Regions from separate parts of the Massilia forsythiae genome, predicted to be linked through region 1. Evidence: predicted binding sites of a transcription regulator. Region 1 holds the regulator's gene; each other region holds the start of a gene.
What was found. The regulator sigma-54, encoded in region 1, starts transcription at its own class of promoters, with help from an activator protein. The targets are predictions, from matches to a motif close to TGGCANGNAANCTGCTTT.
Positions count from the first base shown of each region.

Region 2: HH212_RS10700 (pilin) is a predicted target of sigma-54. The motif match lies at 2,967-2,984, and genes of this name have one in related genera.
Region 3: HH212_RS03020 (ANTAR domain-containing response regulator) is a predicted target of sigma-54. The motif match lies at 3,584-3,601, and genes of this name have one in related genera.

Region 1 is NZ_CP051685.1:1,374,562-1,379,934, forward strand. Features, by position in the region: gene HH212_RS05880 (enoyl-CoA hydratase/isomerase family protein) at 18-1,100, opposite strand; gene hpf (ribosome hibernation-promoting factor, HPF/YfiA family) at 1,171-1,536, opposite strand; gene HH212_RS05890 (RNA polymerase factor sigma-54) at 1,613-3,112, opposite strand; gene lptB (LPS export ABC transporter ATP-binding protein) at 3,115-3,897, opposite strand; gene lptA (lipopolysaccharide transport periplasmic protein LptA) at 3,894-4,493, opposite strand; gene lptC (LPS export ABC transporter periplasmic protein LptC) at 4,521-5,126, opposite strand; gene HH212_RS05910 (KdsC family phosphatase) at 5,131-5,373, opposite strand, start outside.
Region 2 is NZ_CP051685.1:2,470,401-2,475,773, reverse strand. Features, by position in the region: gene HH212_RS10710 (S9 family peptidase) at 1-765, shown strand, start outside; gene HH212_RS10705 (O-antigen ligase family protein) at 885-2,273, opposite strand; gene HH212_RS10700 (pilin) at 2,431-2,895, opposite strand; gene sucD (succinate--CoA ligase subunit alpha) at 3,211-4,092, opposite strand; gene sucC (ADP-forming succinate--CoA ligase subunit beta) at 4,110-5,279, opposite strand; gene HH212_RS10685 (DUF2889 domain-containing protein) at 5,359-5,373, opposite strand, start outside.
Region 3 is NZ_CP051685.1:701,476-706,848, reverse strand. Features, by position in the region: gene HH212_RS03035 (hypothetical protein) at 1-289, opposite strand, end outside; gene HH212_RS03030 (S9 family peptidase) at 289-2,682, opposite strand; gene HH212_RS27605 (hypothetical protein) at 2,918-3,049, opposite strand; gene HH212_RS03025 (hypothetical protein) at 3,109-3,375, opposite strand; gene HH212_RS03020 (ANTAR domain-containing response regulator) at 3,612-4,244, shown strand; gene HH212_RS03015 (CmpA/NrtA family ABC transporter substrate-binding protein) at 4,322-5,373, shown strand, end outside.

The sequences.
Region 1 (5,373 bases):
GGGATCGATGAAACGGTTCAGAGATGGCGCAGCGGATGCGCGTACGGCGGCCATACCGGTGCGAAGAAGCGTTCGATCATTTCCGGCGTCACCTGTTCCAGCGCCGGCGGGTTCCAGCGCGGCGCATTGTCCTTGTCGACCGCCAGCGCGCGCACGCCTTCCAGGATCTCGCCGTGCTCGAACGCACGCCGCACCAGGCTGCGCTCCATGCGCAGGCAATCGGCAAAGTCCATGCCGGCGGCGCGCGCCAGCATCGCGTGCGTCACGCACATCATCAAGGGCGAGCGGCGCCGCATCGCGGCCAGGGCGGCCTGGGCGAACGGGTCCGGGTCGCCGGCCAGCGACGCCACGATGTCCGCCACCGAGGCAGCGCCGAAATGGCGGTCGATCGACGCGCGCTGCGCGCTCAGCTCGCTGTCTCCGGCCTGCGCTGCGAACGGCGCGGCGAAGGCGCGCATCGCTTCGGGCAGTGCGGCGCCGGGCACGCTGCCGACCAGTGCGCGCAAGCCGTCCAGCCGGGCGGCGGGCACGAACAGGTCGGCCAGGCCGGCATACAGCGCGTCGGCGGCGCCGATGGTGGCGCCGCTCACGCCCAGGTAGACGCCGAGCCGGCCCGGCGCATGCGCCAGGAAATGGCTGCCGCCGACGTCCGGGAACATGCCGATGTTCACCTCCGGCATCGCCATCCTGGTGCGCTCGGTCACGATGCGCAGGCCGCAGCCGGGGCCGCCCTGGGCGATGCCCATGCCGCCGCCCATCACCACGCCGTCCATCAACGATATATACGGTTTACCATGAAAATGCACGAGGTGGTTCAGCGTGTATTCTTCGGTGAAGAAATCTTCCAGCAGCGCGCTGCCGGTGCCGGGCGTGGCGCCGCCGGCCTGGTGGAAAAAGCGGATGTCGCCGCCGGCGCACAAGGCTTTGTCGCTGGTGCTGCCGATGACGACGGCATCGACGCCATCGTCCGCGCGCCACGCCAGCAGCGCCGCGGTGAGCGCACGCACCATGTCGAGCGACAGGGAATTGAGGGCCTTGGGACGGTCCAGCGTCAGGATGCCGGTGCGGTTGACGACGCGGGCGTGCACGTGTTGGTTCATGGTATTTTGCGGACGTCCATCAAGCAAAAAGGGCGCCGATGCGCCCTTCGTTGTCGTTGCTGCAGCCGGCTTATGCCGTGGCGGGAACGTCGTCGGCATCGCCCGCATCGGACAGATGCTTGAGCGCCGTGCGACTGTGATTTTGCAGCATCTGCTTGTACTTCTGCACTTGCCGGTCGAGACGGTCCATCAGCATGTCGATCGCTGCGTACAGGTCGTGGGCCGCGCTGGCGACGTGCACGATCTTGCCCGCGACACGCAGGTTGATCTCGGCCTTCTGGCGTTTTTCTTTCTCGGTGAGGTTGTCGATGCAGAGGATGACGTGGGAGTCGATCACTTGATCGAAATGGCGGGTGATGCGCTCGAGCTTGTTCTGTACGTATTCTCGGATGGCGGGGGTTACATCCAGGTGATGTCCACTGATGGTGAGATTCATACACACTCCTTTGAAGATACGCAGCTGTCCGGGCTTTGGGGAAAATGCGGCGAACAGCGCTTGATACGAAGGCCGGCTACAAGGATTTGCGGAGGCTGACGGGTGGAATCTTCAAGGCTTCACGGTACTTGGCGACCGTGCGGCGCGCAATCACCATGCCCTGCTCCCCCAGCATGTCCGCAATCTTGCTATCCGATAAGGGATTCTTGGGGTCTTCCGCTCCTGTAAGTTGCACGATCAGAGCCCGGATTGCCGTCGAGGACGCTTCACCGCCCGCCTCGGTCGCAACGTGGCTCCCAAAAAAGTACTTCAACTCGAACATGCCATGCGGCGTCAGCATGTATTTTTGAGTTGTAACCCGAGAAATTGTGCTCTCGTGTAGGCCTAGTGTATCAGCTATCTCGCGTAAAACAAGGGGACGCATGGCAACCGCGCCATGGGAGAAAAAGTTGCGCTGGCGATCGACGATGGCTTGCGCCACGCGCAGGATCGTGTCGAAACGCTGGCGCATGTTCTTGATCAGCCACTTCGCTTCCTGCAATTGCGCGCTCAATTGGCTCTCGCTCTTGCCCTGTTTCAGCAGCGACGCGTACACGCTGTTCACGCGCAGGCGCGGCATCACTTCCGGATTCAATTGCACGCTCCAGCCGTCCTTGGCGCGGCGCACGATCACGTCCGGCACCACGTAGTCGGACACGTCCGCTGCGAATGCCGCACCCGGATGCGGATTGCACTGGCGGATCACCGCCTGCGCCTCGCGCAGGTCTTCGTCGTCGCAGTCGAGCGCCTTTTTCAGCTTGTTGAATTCGCGCTGCGCGAACCAGCTCAGGTAGCGCTCGACGATGACCAGGGCCATGCGCCGCGTCACCAGCGGCACGCCGTGCATGCGCCGGATCTGCAGCGCCAGGCACTCGGCCGCGCTGCGCGCCCCGACGCCGGGCGGGTCCATGCTCTGCACCAGCGCCAGCGCGGTGCGCAGCTCGTCGAACTCGACTTCCAGCTCTTGCGGCAGGCGCGCGTGGATGTCGTCCAACGGCTCTTCCAGGTAACCGTTGTCGTCGAGCGCGTCGATCACCAGTTCCACCAGCGCGCAATCGCGCGCGGCGAAGCAGGTCAGGCGCAACTGCTCCATCAAATGCTCGCGCAGCGAGACCGGACTGGCTTCCAGCTGCGGGCGGCCGTCCTCGTCGTCGCCATTGCCGCTGGCGCGTCCCGTCTCTCCCCAGTCGGCATCCGCGCCTTCGGCTGCGCCGCCGCCCTCGTCGCCACTGGCTTCGCCGCCTTCGCCGTTCTCGGCAGCGGCGCCGCCTTCCTGGCCGTTGGCTTCCGCGTTGGGCGCCTCGTTCGACGGGGTCGTCGACGTGCCGGCGTTGTTGTTGATGGCGCCGTCGGCCAGCAGGCGCACCGAGCGGTCGAGCGGATCGTCCAGGCGTTCCAGCAGCGGGTTATCGCTCAGCACCTGTTCGATTTCCTGGTGCAGTTCGAGCGTGGACAGCTGCAGCAGCCGGATCGACTGCTGCAGCTGCGGGGTCAGTGCCAGGTGTTGCGAGGTCTTGAGTTGCAGCGACTGTTTCATGACTACATGCGGAAGTGTTCGCCGAGATAGACGCGGCGCACCGACTCGTCGGCGATGATGTCGTCGGGACGCCCGGATGCCAGCACCGCGCCCTGGTTGATGATGTAGGCGCGGTCGCAGATGCCGAGCGTCTCGCGCACGTTGTGGTCGGTGATCAGCACGCCGATGCCGCGCTCCTTCAGGAAGCGCACGATGCGCTGGATCTCGATCACGGCGATCGGGTCGACGCCGGCGAACGGTTCGTCCAGCAGCACGAAGCGCGGATTGGTGGCCAGCGCGCGCGCGATCTCCACGCGCCGCCGCTCGCCGCCCGACAGCGACAGCGCCGGGCTCTCGCGCAGCTTCTCGATCTGCAGTTCGGCCAGCAGTTCGTCGAGCCGCTCGCGGATGCGCTCCTTGCCCAGGCGCTTGCCGTTCTCGCGCTGCAGCTCCAGCACGGCGCGGATGTTCTCTTCCACCGTCAGCTTGCGGAACACCGAGGCTTCCTGCGGCAGGTACGACAGTCCCAGCAATGCGCGCCGGTGGATCGGCATGCTCGTCACGTCGGTGCCGTTGATGTCGATGCTGCCGGCGTCCGACGGCACCAGGCCGACGATCATGTAGAACGAGGTGGTCTTGCCGGCGCCGTTCGGGCCGAGCAAGCCCACCACTTCGCCGCAGGCGACCTGCAGCGAGACGTCGCGCACCACCAGGCGCTTGCCGTAGCTCTTTTGCAGGCCCTTGACGACCAGGGTGCTGCCGCCGCTGCATTCGACCACGGCGGCTTCGGGGCGGACGTCCATCATCGGCTGCCCTCGGCCGCAGGCGCAGCCACGGCAGGTGCGGCGGCGGCCGGCGCGGCGGCCGCATTCGCATTGCGGCGCGGCGCGATGATGATGGTGTTGCGGCCCTGCCCCGCCTTGGTCTGGCCGCTGGCGTCGTTGCGCACGTTGGCCACCTCGGTGCGGTTGTCGTAGGAAATGAAGGCGCCGTTGACTTCGCTCGACAGCTTGCCGTTTTCCAGCTGGCGCACCACCGCGTTCGAGAACAGCTTGACCAGTTCGGTGCGCTCGTCGTACTCGATGCGCTGGGCCTGCCCTTCCATCCACAGGTCGGGGCCGCCGTCGCGCTTCTGGCGGAAGCTGGCGACCTTGCCCGGCGCCGCGGTCAGCGTCACCAGCATGTAGCCCTCGGGCGATTCCTTGAGCACGGCCTTGTCCGACTTCAGCGTCAGCGTGCCGCGCTCCACCACCACGTTGCCGGTCAGCGTGCGGGTCTGCCTGACCTCGTCGACGTCGCCGGTATCGAACTTGATCACGGCCTGCTTGAGCGAGTCCGCCTTTTCGGCCCAGGCGGTGAGCGTTGCCAGCGACAGGGCAACGACGGCGAATAGTTTTTTCATTGGTTACGGGTCCTTGTGATGGGCGCTTCAGCGCTTGCCGCGCGGCGGATAGACGATCTGGCCGCGCCCGCCCAGGTGGATCTGCTGGGTGGCGTTGTTGGCGATCATGCCGGTGCCGGTGACGGCGGTGGCGCCGAGCGTCATGTCGATCTTGCGGTCGGTCTTGGCGATGTCCTCGTCCGGCAGCAGGGTCAATGCCTCGGTGCGGATCTGCATCGGCTGCGTGGTGGCGTTGCCGGGACGGTGGATGTCGACGTTGCCGGCCAGGTCGATCTGGTTCTGGTCCTGGTTGATGTGCGCGGTATTCGCGGTCATGGTCATGCGCGGGTGCTCGACCGTCATGCTCTGCACCACCGGCTTGTCGATCACCGAGGTGTTGTCGGCCGGGCGGTGGGTCAGGCGCGCGCCCGAGATCACGTACTTCGGCTTGCCGGTTTCCGACATGCGCACGAAGCTGAAGTTCTCGATGATGTAGTCGGGCGCGTCGCCGAGGTTGACGTCGGGGTTGCCGTCGCCGCCGCGCTGCATGATCTGCACCAGCCAGAAGCTGCCGAACGCGAAGAACACGCCGGTCAGCATCAGGGCCAGCAAACGCCAGCGGTGGGCGGTGCGTTTATAGTTCGCCGGTGCCATCGCGTTACCCGAAATACGGCGCCAGCGCCTGGTCGTAGGTGCCCTGCGCGCGCATCACCAGGTCGCACACTTCGCGCACCGCGCCGCGCCCGCCCGGGTTTTTCGTCACGTAATGCACGCGGTGCTGCACTTCCGGATGGCCGCTCGGCACCGCCACCGCGAAGCCGACGCGCGACAGCAACGGCAGGTCGATCACGTCGTCGCCGATGTAGCCGCACTCCTCGGCCGCGACGCCCGTTTCCTGCAG
Region 2 (5,373 bases), 1.1 Mb from region 1:
TCGTTCAAGGGCGCCAACGGCGACACGGTGTACGGCCACGTGATGAAACCGTGGAACTATGAACCGGGCAAACGATACCCGGTCGCCTTCCTGGTGCATGGCGGCCCCCAGGGCAGCTTCGGCAACGGCTGGAGCTACCGCTGGAATCCGCAAGTGTACGCCGGCGCCGGCTACGCCACCGTGTTCATCGATTTCCATGGTTCCACCGGCTATGGCCAACGATTCACCGACGCCATCAGCGGCGACTGGGGCGGCAAGCCGCTGGAAGACCTGCAAAAGGGTCTCGCCGCGGCGGTCGGCAAGTATGCGTGGCTGGACCGCGGCAACGCCTGCGCGCTGGGCGCGTCCTATGGCGGCTACATGATGAACTGGATCGAGGGCAATTGGCCGGACGGCTTCAAGTGCATCGTCAACCACGACGGCGTGTTCGATACGCGCGGCATGGCGTATGCCACCGAGGAACAATGGTTCACCGATTGGGAAAACGGCGGCCCCTATTTCCAGGTGCCGGAAAAGCACGAACGCTTCAACCCGGTCCTGTTCGTGAACAAATGGAAGACCCCGATGCTGGTGGTGCAAGGCGACCTCGACTTCCGCATCCCGACCGCGCAGGGCCTGTCGACCTTCACCGCGCTGCAGCGGCGCGGCATCGACAGCAAACTGCTGGTGTTCCCGGACGAAAATCACTGGGTCTTGAAGCCGGCCAATTCGCTGCTGTGGCATCGCACGGTGTTCGACTGGCTCGATCACTACCTGAAGCATTGACACTGGATGAGCTTTTTAGGATCGCGCCCGGCGTCATCGCCATCGAATGGCGTGCTGGCCGCATCATTGTCCTGGCGCAAAATGCGGGAGACATGACGCTAGAGTGCACGATCGTCTAGTCAAAAGTAGCCGGCTTCCCACATACGTGGCCAATGCATGCCCGAATTGGCGGCCTGCTCGGCGCCGCGCAGCGGCACATGGCGTGCACGGTCTGCCAGGGTTGGCGCCACGGACCAGCCCAGCAGGCAGGCGGCAAACACCACCAGCATCGCCGTGACAGGCCGCCTGGCTGCAGGCGCATCGCTGCAGGCGGCCTGCGGCGCCAGCGCACGCACCCACCCGGCAGCGCAGCCGACTACCAGCACGACTGCCAGCCGGCTTTGCGGCATGACGAACACGCCGGAAAACAGGGCGTCCACCATAATGGCCAGGATCGCCGCCAGGAACATCACGCAGGTTTCCTGCTGACGCCGGTCGGATTGTGCCAGGCCTGCCATGGCACGCAGGAATGCCCGCATCCCCACGCCAATCGCGCCGAAGAGACATAAAAGGGCCGGTAAGCCCCACTCCACCGCCACCTGCAAGATCCAATCATGCGGATGGGCGCCGATCTTCAGGTCGGCGCCGTAATGGGCAAAGTGCAATGGCCCGACGCCCAGCCACGGATGTGCAACAATCAATTGCACCGCGCGTGACCAGAGGAACTGGCGGCCGGAAGCGGGATCGGACGTGGTACGCGCCATCACATTGTCCACGTTGCCGAGCGGCTGCAGCCCGGCGCACTCTGGCAACAGCACGAACAACAAGACATACAGCGCGCAGCCCGCCAGTGCCGTCGCCATCATGGCTCTCAGGAATCCATGCGCATGACGGCCACGCAGGCAGAGCACCGCCACGCCTCCGGCCGCCAATGCGACCAGGCTGGCGCGCGCCTCGCCCACGTACAGCAGGGACCACCAGAAGGCGGCCAGCGCAAACCATGCACGGCGTCGCATGCCGCCCGGAGGCGCCTGCTGGTACGACAGAATGATCAGTGGCAGTAAGGCTGTCTGCGTGTGATTAAGAAAACGCACGTTACTGAAGCCGATGGCCAGACTGTGGATACCGATTTGATAACCGTTGGCAAGCGCGGCCGCATACATCAACATCACACGCAGCGAATAGAACAGACAGGCAAGGCCTACCCATTGCAAGACGCGCTCGACGGCATCGCCTCCGCCACGAGCAACCTCGGCATGCACCACGTGCGCGAGCAGCACCAGCAACAGGATGCTCGACCACTCGTACAGTGCATGGCGCGGCGACCAGGCGGCCAGCGCAGAGACCAGGCCCAACAGGAAAAACGCGGACAAGAACAGTCGTATTGCCCACGGCATCGTGGCTGGCGTCTGAAAAAGCTGTTTGCCGGACACGATCCTGGCGACGCAAACCAGTAGCAGGACAAGTTCCGTACAGCGTTGCAGGTCATGCCCATCGACAAGAAGGAAATTCAGCAGAAGTGCGGTCATCAGGGCTGCCGTGCAAGCAGGCCCTTTCCATGCGATCGAAAACGTGGTTGTCGAAACGATCGGTGTGCCAGGATGCGACATGTGCTTGTCTCGCGCCAGGAGGTAACGGAAACGAAAAAGCCGCCCATGGGGCGGCTTGCGATACTGCGTATGTCAATTAGCTACCGATCGAACCCTTCTCGAGGACAGTTTTCACAGCAGTATTGGTGGTGGCGGCAGCAATCTTCCAGGTGACGGCGCTGTCGCCGATGGTCGGGGTGAAGACGACGTTGGTACCCGACGTGTTCTTGCCGATGTCGGCCAGGGTCAGGGTAATGACGCCATTCGCCTCAACCTTGACAGCGCTGACTTCCTTGGTGGCAGTGAAGGTAGCAGGGAACAGCGCAGGATTATCGGTGGTGTCGCATTTGGCCACTGAACCGGCTTCCTGGCCGCACATGGCGACGGCGGTCTTGTACGGATCGGCTGCCGACAGCGCGTTCGCGGCCTTGGCCTTGGCGGTGTAGTCGCTGTACGCCGGAATGGCGACGGCAGCCAGGATGCCGATGATCGCGACAACGATCATCAATTCGATCAGGGTGAAACCGGCTTCGGCTTTCTTGACAATTTTCGGTGCTTTCATGATATTTCTCCGGATGGGTACGACGTTAAGGGGTACTGCTTGTCTGGTTACTGCTTGCTTCTGCTCTACTCTATGCAAGCGCTGTGCCAGGTCGTTTCCATACGGAATCGTTATTCATGAATTATTGAACAGATCCGTTTTTGCACATTTATGCTTGCCATGTGACAATTTTTGTTACTCCTCGACGGCGCAATTTGTCAGGTCACCGTCTTTGGCATGCCGCTGTCAAAAAATGTCAGCCCAAAATGCAAAAGGGAGCCGCAGCTCCCTTGTTCTTGCCAGGTCCGGCGCAGGCCGGACCCTTGTATCGATCGATTACAGCATGGCCTGCAGCAGGCGCGCCATTTCCGACGGGTTCTTGGTGACCTTGATGCCGCAGGCTTCCATGATTTCCAGCTTGGCTTGCGCAGTGTCGGCGCCGCCCGAGATCAGCGCGCCGGCGTGGCCCATGCGCTTGCCCGGCGGCGCGGTGACGCCAGCGATGAAGCCGACCACCGGCTTCTTCATGTTGTCCTTGATCCAGTACGCAGCGTTGGCTTCGTCCGGGCCGCCGATCTCGCCGATCATGATGACGGCGTCGGTATCCGGATCGTCGTTGAACATCTTCATCACGTCGATGTGCTTCAAGCCGTTGATCGGGTCGCCGCCGATGCCGACTGCCGACGATTGGCCCAGGCCCAGCGCGGTCAATTGACCCACTGCTTCATAGGTCAGGGTGCCCGAGCGCGACACGACGCCGATGCGGCCCTTCTTGTGGATGTGGCCCGGCATGATGCCGATCTTGATTTCGTCCGGAGTGATCAGGCCCGGGCAGTTCGGGCCCAGCAGCAGGGTCTTGCTGCCGGCCTTGGCCATGCGATCCTTGACTTCCATCATGTCACGGACCGGGATGCCTTCGGTGATGCAGATCGCCAGGTCCAGTTCGGCTTCCACGGCTTCCCAGATCGCGGCGGCGGCGCCTGCCGGCGGCACGTAGATCACGGACACGTTGGCGCCAGTTTCCTTCTTGGCTTCGGCGACGTTGGCAAAGATCGGGATGCCTTCGAAGTCTTCGCCGGCTTTCTTCGGATTCACGCCGGCAACGAAAGCTTCGCGGCCGTTCGCGTAATCGCGGCACATGCGGGTGTGGAACTGGCCGGTCTTGCCGGTGATGCCCTGGGTGACTACTTTGGTGTCTTTATTGATGAGAATCGACATTTTCTTTCCTTCGCGAATTAGGCTTGACCGGCGGCAGCGGCAACGACCTGCTTCGCTGCATCTTCCATCGTATCGGCGGCAATGATCGGCAGGCCGGATTCGGCCAGCATCTTCTTGCCCAGGTCTTCGTTGGTGCCCTTCATGCGCACGACCAGCGGCACTTGCAGCGACACGGCCTTGGAAGCGGCGATCACGCCTTCGGCGATGACGTCGCAACGCATGATGCCGCCGAAGATGTTGACCAGGATTGCCTTCAGGCCTGGGTTTTTCAGCATGATCTTGAACGCTTCGGTGACCTTCTCGGCGGTGGCGCCGCCGCCCACGTCCAGGAAGTTGGCAGGTTCGCCGCCGAACAGCTTGATCGTGTCCATGGTGGCCATGGCCAGGCCGGCGCCGTTCACCAGGCAGCCGATGTTGCCGTCCAGCGAGATATAGGCCAGGTCGAATTTCGATGCCTCGACTTCGGCCGCGTCTTCCTCGTCCAGGTCGCGGTAGGCGACGATGTCCGGGCGGCGGAACAGGGCGTTCGGGTCGAAATTGAACTTGGCGTCCAGGGCGATCACTTTACCGTCGCCGGTCAGGATCAGCGGGTTGATCTCGGCCAGCGATGCGTCGGTTTCCCAGTAGGCTTTGTACAGGCCTTGCAGGTTGGTGCGGGCGGCTTCGATCGAGCCTTCCGGCACGCCGATCTTGCGGGCGATGTCATCGGCTTCGGCATCGGTCAAGCCGACTTTCGGGTCGATGGCGATGCTGTGGATCTTTTCCGGGTTGCTGTGCGCGACTTCTTCGATGTCCATGCCGCCTTCCGACGAGGCCATCAGCACGACCTTCTGGGTGACGCGGTCGGTGACCAGCGACACGTACAGTTCCTTCTTGATGTCGGCGCCTTCTTCGATCAGCAGGCGGTTGACCTTCTGGCCTTCCGGGCTGGTCTGGTGGGTGATCAGCTGCATGCCCATGATCTGGTTGGCGTACTCGCGCACCTGATCGATCGACTTGGCGACCTTCACGCCGCCGCCCTTGCCGCGGCCGCCAGCATGGATCTGCGCCTTGACTACCCAGACCGGGCCGCCCAGCTCTTCAGCTGCCTTGACGGCCTCGTCCACCGACATGCACGGAATGCCGCGCGGAACGGTCACTCCGAACTTTCGGAGGATTTCTTTGCCCTGATACTCATGGATTTTCATGCTGGCTTCCCTTCTCTGTTACTGATTAAGAAATGCGGTTGGAATAAAGATTCGAACAACTAAGCGACAAAACCGGATACTAACCCGGTACCGC
Region 3 (5,373 bases), 670 kb from region 1:
GCGGCTGGGCAGCGGCGGTCGCCGTCGCGGCTTGCGTTCCATAGCGCGCCGCCCGGACTTTCTCGTCGTCGACCTGGCCTGTGACCGGGAAGCCGACATAGGTCGGTACGTCGGTTCCCGTTTGCGCCCGTGCGGCCGCGCAGGCGGGAACCAGCAAGGCGCACAGCAGCGCGCCGGCAAGGAGGGAACGGGGACGGCACGCCACGGCGGCTGCGGAAGCCGGCGCGCCGCCAGGCTTGCCGAAGCGCTGCCCGCGGCCTTGCCCGCACGCCGCTGCCGTCACCGGCATCACGGCTGCTTGAGCGTCCGCTCGAACAGCTGGTAGATGCGGCGGTACTCGTCGTACCAGCTCTCCGGCTGCACGAACGAATGCCGCTCCAGCGGATAGCCCGCCAGTTCCCAATTGTCCTTTTTCAGCTCGATCAGGCGCTGCGCCATGCGCACCGAATCCTGGTAGAACACGTTGTCGTCGACCATGCCGTGCGCGATCAGGAGGTGGCCCTGCAGGTTCTGCGCGTACTCGATCGGCGAGGAGATCTTGTACGCTTCCGGATCCAGCTCCGGCGTGTTGAGGATGTTGGCGGTGTACTCGTGGTTGTAGGTGGTCCAGTCGGTCACCGGGCGCAATGCGGCGCCGGCCTTGAACACCTCGGGCGCGCGCAGCATGCCGATCAGCGTCATGAAGCCGCCATAGCTGCCGCCGTAGATGCCGACTTTATTTGCGTTGCCCTGCTGGTTGGCCACCATCCAGTTCACGCCATCCAGGTAGTCGTCCAGTTCCGGGTGGCCCATCTGGCGGTAGATCGCGGTGCGCCACTTGGCGCCGTAGCCCTTGGAGGCGCGGTAGTCCATGTCCAGCACCACGTAGCCCTTCTGCACCAGCAGGTTGTGGAACATCTGCTCGCGGAAATAGGGCGTGTAGCGCCTGGTGACGTTCTGCAGGTAGCCGGCGCCGTGCACGAACATCACCACCGGATACTTCCTGTCCGGGTCCAGCCGGTCCGGGCGGTACAGCTTGGCCCACACCGGATCGGCGGCGCCGTGGGTCGACGGGACGCTGACGAACTGCGGCTGGACCCAGTCGCGCGCCTTGAAGTCCGGGGTGCGGGTGTCGGTCAGCTTCACGGTCGCGCCGCCGGCCGAGGGCAGGGCGGCGATCTGCGGCGGCAGGTAGGGGCCGGAATAGCGCACCAGCAGCTTTTTCTGGTCGGGCGACAGGCGGAATTCCTCGACGCCGCCGTCCAGGCTGCTGACCTCGCGCGTGGCGCCGTCGCGCGCCGCGACCGCGCACACCTCGTAGGCGCCCGGCGTCTTGCGGTTGCAGACCACCCAGGCGGTCTGGCCGTCGGCCGACCAGGCCACGTCCGAGGCTTCCCACTTGCCGCCGGTGAGGGCGCGCGCGTTGCCGGCGGCGTCGCGCACGTACAGGTGCGAGTAGCCGCTTTCCTCGGACAGGTACCATAGCGTGGCGTTGTCCGGCTTCCAGCCGAAGTCGTTGTTGTCGTAGTTGACCCAGGCCGCATCGCTCAGGCGGTGCACCGGTTTCAAGGCCGCGTGCGGCAGGTCGACGGTGGCGATCCAGCGGTCCTTGTTGTCGACCGCGCGCAGCATGATGGCCAGGTTGGCGCCGTCGCGGCTCCAGCTGACGGCGTCGCCGCGGAAGCCGATCGTCACCGGGCGGTTGCCTTTCAGGGGATCGAGCTTGCGCTCGGCGCGCATGGCGGCCAGCGGGTCGGTGCCGATGCCGGGCAAAACGTCGAGCGGCACGTCCTTGACCTCGCGCGTGGCCAGGTTGACCAGTTTCAGCGCCTGGCCGGCCGGCGCGTCGCGGCCGACGCGGGTGCGCTCGTCCGCGCTTTCCTCGTAGCCGCTCTCGGTCACGTAGCGCGGCATCTTGCCGATACGGCCCTTGTCGCCGTCCTTGGGGCCGGTCACCACCAGCAGCCAGCGGCCGTCCGGCGACAGGTGGCTGTTGAGAATCGCCACTTTGTCGCCGAGATAAATCGGGCCCGGCGCGCGGGTCGGATCGGCGCGCCGCTCTTCCTCGCCGCGCGCGCGGTTGGCGTCGCGCTCGTCCTTCTGGCGTTTCAAGGTCGCGATCAGGCGCAGCTGCAGCTCGCGCGACTGCTTGTCGGCCGCGCTGCCGTCGGGCGGCGCGTTCGGATCCCTGGCCGCGCGCAACAGCGCCAGCGGCGCCACCAGGCGCTCGGCGCGCTGCCAGACCATCCAGTCGTCGCCGCTGCGGAACTGCACGCTGCGGCCGTCCGCCGCATACTGCACGGCCTTGACGGCGTCTTCCCTGGCGCCGCTGCCGCGCACGATCTGCACCAGGGCGCCGCTTTTGAGGTCGCGTTCGAACAGGTCGCCGTTGCGCAGCACCAGGGCGCGCGTGCGTTCCGGGTTGTAGACCATGTCGGCGCTGTCGAGCTTGGACAGTTCGGTGTCGCGCACCTGGCGCGCCTTGCCGTTGCCCGCGTCGACCTGCCAGGTATCGCGCACCGGCGAGCCGGTGCGCTTCTGCTTGTAGAACACTTCCTTGCCATCCCAGTTCCACCAGGCCGCCTCCACGGGCGTGCCGATCCAGTCCGGATTGGCCATGGCCTGGTCGAGGGTGATGGGCGTGGAAGCGAAGGCGGGCAGCGCCAGCACGGCGGCGAGAACGGTCAGGGTAGGGAGTCGCATCATCGGTCGGGTCGAGCGGAACGCGGGCATGCATTCCGGGTCAAGAATTGCAAAAAAGCATTCTAGCGCAGGCGATGACGGGGCTGGGCGGGTTTCGCGAGGGGAGTGGTGTGCCTGCGTAAGTACGGCATGCAGGAAAAGGAGAGGTACGTGTTATTGCAATGCACAAAAGACAACGCCCGGCAATCCGGGCGTGTGGCGATTCGATGCTGCCCGCGCATGCGGGCCGCTGCGATTACATCTGCGGGTGCTGCGCGGTCCACAGGTCGGTCGGGGTGGTGGCCGACGGGTTGCGCACGAACATCACGATGCGGGTGACGATGGCCAGGGCGGAGATGGCGACGGTGACGTATTCGATCGGGGTCATGATATGTATCCTTGTATGCTTGAGATTCGGTTGATGTGTTTCTGTTCGGTGCTGCGTATTCAGTTCTTTGCCGTGTCGCGCGACATTTCGGCGGCCAGGGCCGGTGCATAGTGTTCGCATGCGGTGCCCAGGATCAGCAGCTTGGCCAGGCTTTGCTGCTCGGTGCGGGCCAGGGCGCCGCTGGCGGGTTGGGCCGCGTCGTGCACGAACCAGCCGCCGTGGGCGGTGTACAGTTCGATCGCGAAGTTGCGGATCTTGCCAAAGGTCTCGGCGACGATGCTGCGCAGGCCACTGTTCTGCGCTTGGGCGATGGTTGCGGTGTTCATCGATTTCTCCGTTCATTTCCTGAGTTGTTGCGTTGCAGTATAGGGACGATTTCTCTATAAATGAACTTTTAGTTTGTGATGCATCCCATTCGCGCTGTGAATATTTTCTTCAAGGCAATTATTGTGTTTTGGCGATTACGGACATCGGTTTTCTGAATATCTGCAGAGCTCGCCTCGTTGCAAAGTCGTGGTTAGGCAGGGGTAGGCTTGGCCCGGAACTTGCATATTCCCCAGGCATGAAACCGCCTTCTCCACGCACCCTGCGCATCGTCGTCGTCAATTCCCAGGCCGGCGCCGGCCTGGACGAGCACAGCGCGGCCGCCCAATCGCGGCGCAACGCGGCGCTGCGCATCGGCCTGCTCGAATCGGGCTACGACATCGTCGCCTCGCTGCCGGCGGATATCTTCCTGCCCGGCCGCATCGCCCAGATCCAGCCGGACATGATCATCATCGACAGCGAATCGGATGCGCGCGACGTGCTCGAGCACATCGTGATCGCCACCCGCGACGAGCCGCGCCCGATCGTGCTGTTTACCGACGACCAGACCGAATCGAGCATGGATGCGGCGCTGGCGGCGGGGGTATCGGCCTACATCGTCGACGGCCTCCAGGCCGAGCGTGTGAAAGCGGTGCTGGACGTGGCCATGGTGCGCTTCCGCCGCGAGCAGAAGCTGCTGGACGAACTGTCCGATACCCGCCGCCAGCTGGCCGATCGCAAGCTGATCGAACGCGCCAAGGGCGTCGTCATGGCGCGCCACCGGTTGAGCGAGGAAGAGGCCTACCGCAAGCTGCGCAACATGGCCATGAACCGCAAGCTCAAACTGGCCGAGATCGCCCAGCGCGTCCTGGACGTCGAAGACCTGCTCTGAATTCGGGGTCAGAGCAGATTGAATGTGCTCTGACCCCGAATTAGGGCAAGTTCACTAGAGAAATAGAAAGGCATTACATGACGGAACGCACCCAGATCAAGGCCGGCTTCATGCCGCTCACCGATTGCGCCTCGCTGGTGATGGCGTCGGTGCTGGGCCTGGACCAGCAGTACGGCATCGAGCTGGTGCTCAGCCGCGAACATTCTTGGTCGGGCATGCGCGACCGCCTGGTCAGGGGGGAACTCGATGCCGCCCATGTGCTGTACGGCCTGCTGTATGGGGTCGAGATGGGCATCGGTTGCGCGGCCACGCCGATGGCGGTGCTGATGAATCTGTCGCGCAACGGCCAGGCCGTCACCGTGTCGCGCGCGCTGGCGGAGCAGGGCGTGACCAGCCTGGAAGCGCTGGCCGACCTGGTGCGCCGCAGCGGGCGCCGGCCGGTGTTCGCGCACACCTTCCCGACCGGGAACCATGCGATGTTCCTGTCCTACTGGCTGGCCGCCGGCGGCATCGACCCGCTGCGCGACGCCGAGCTGGTGACGGTGCCGCCCGGCCAGATGGCGGGCAGCCTGGCGGCCGGGCACATGGACGGTTTCTGCGCCGGCGAACCCTGGAGCGGCAATGCGGTGCTGGATGGCAGCGGTGTCACGCTCACGGTCAGCCAGGACATCTGGCCGGACCACCCCGGCAAGGCGCTCGGCGCGCGCGCCGATTTCGTCGACGCCAACCCGGACGCCAGCCGCGCCCTGGTGGCGGCGCTGCTGGAAGCGGGGCGCTGGATCGACGAATCCGACGCCCACCGCGCCGCCGCCGCCGAGGTGCTGGCCAGCCCGGCCTATCTGAACACCGACATGCAGGCGATCCTGGGCCGCCTGCAGGGCCAGTACGACGACGGCCTGGGCCGGCACTGGCGCGACCCCGACCCACTGCGCTTCTTCGCCGACGGCGACGCCAATTTCCCGTGGCTGTCGGACGGCATGTGGTTCCTGACCCAGCAGCGGCGCTGGGGCCTGCTGCGCGAGGACCCGGACTACGCGGCGCTGGCCGCCCGCGTCAACCGCATCGAGCTGTACCGCGAGGCGGCGCTGCTGGCCGGCGTGGCGGCGCCGAGCGCGACGATGCGCAGTTC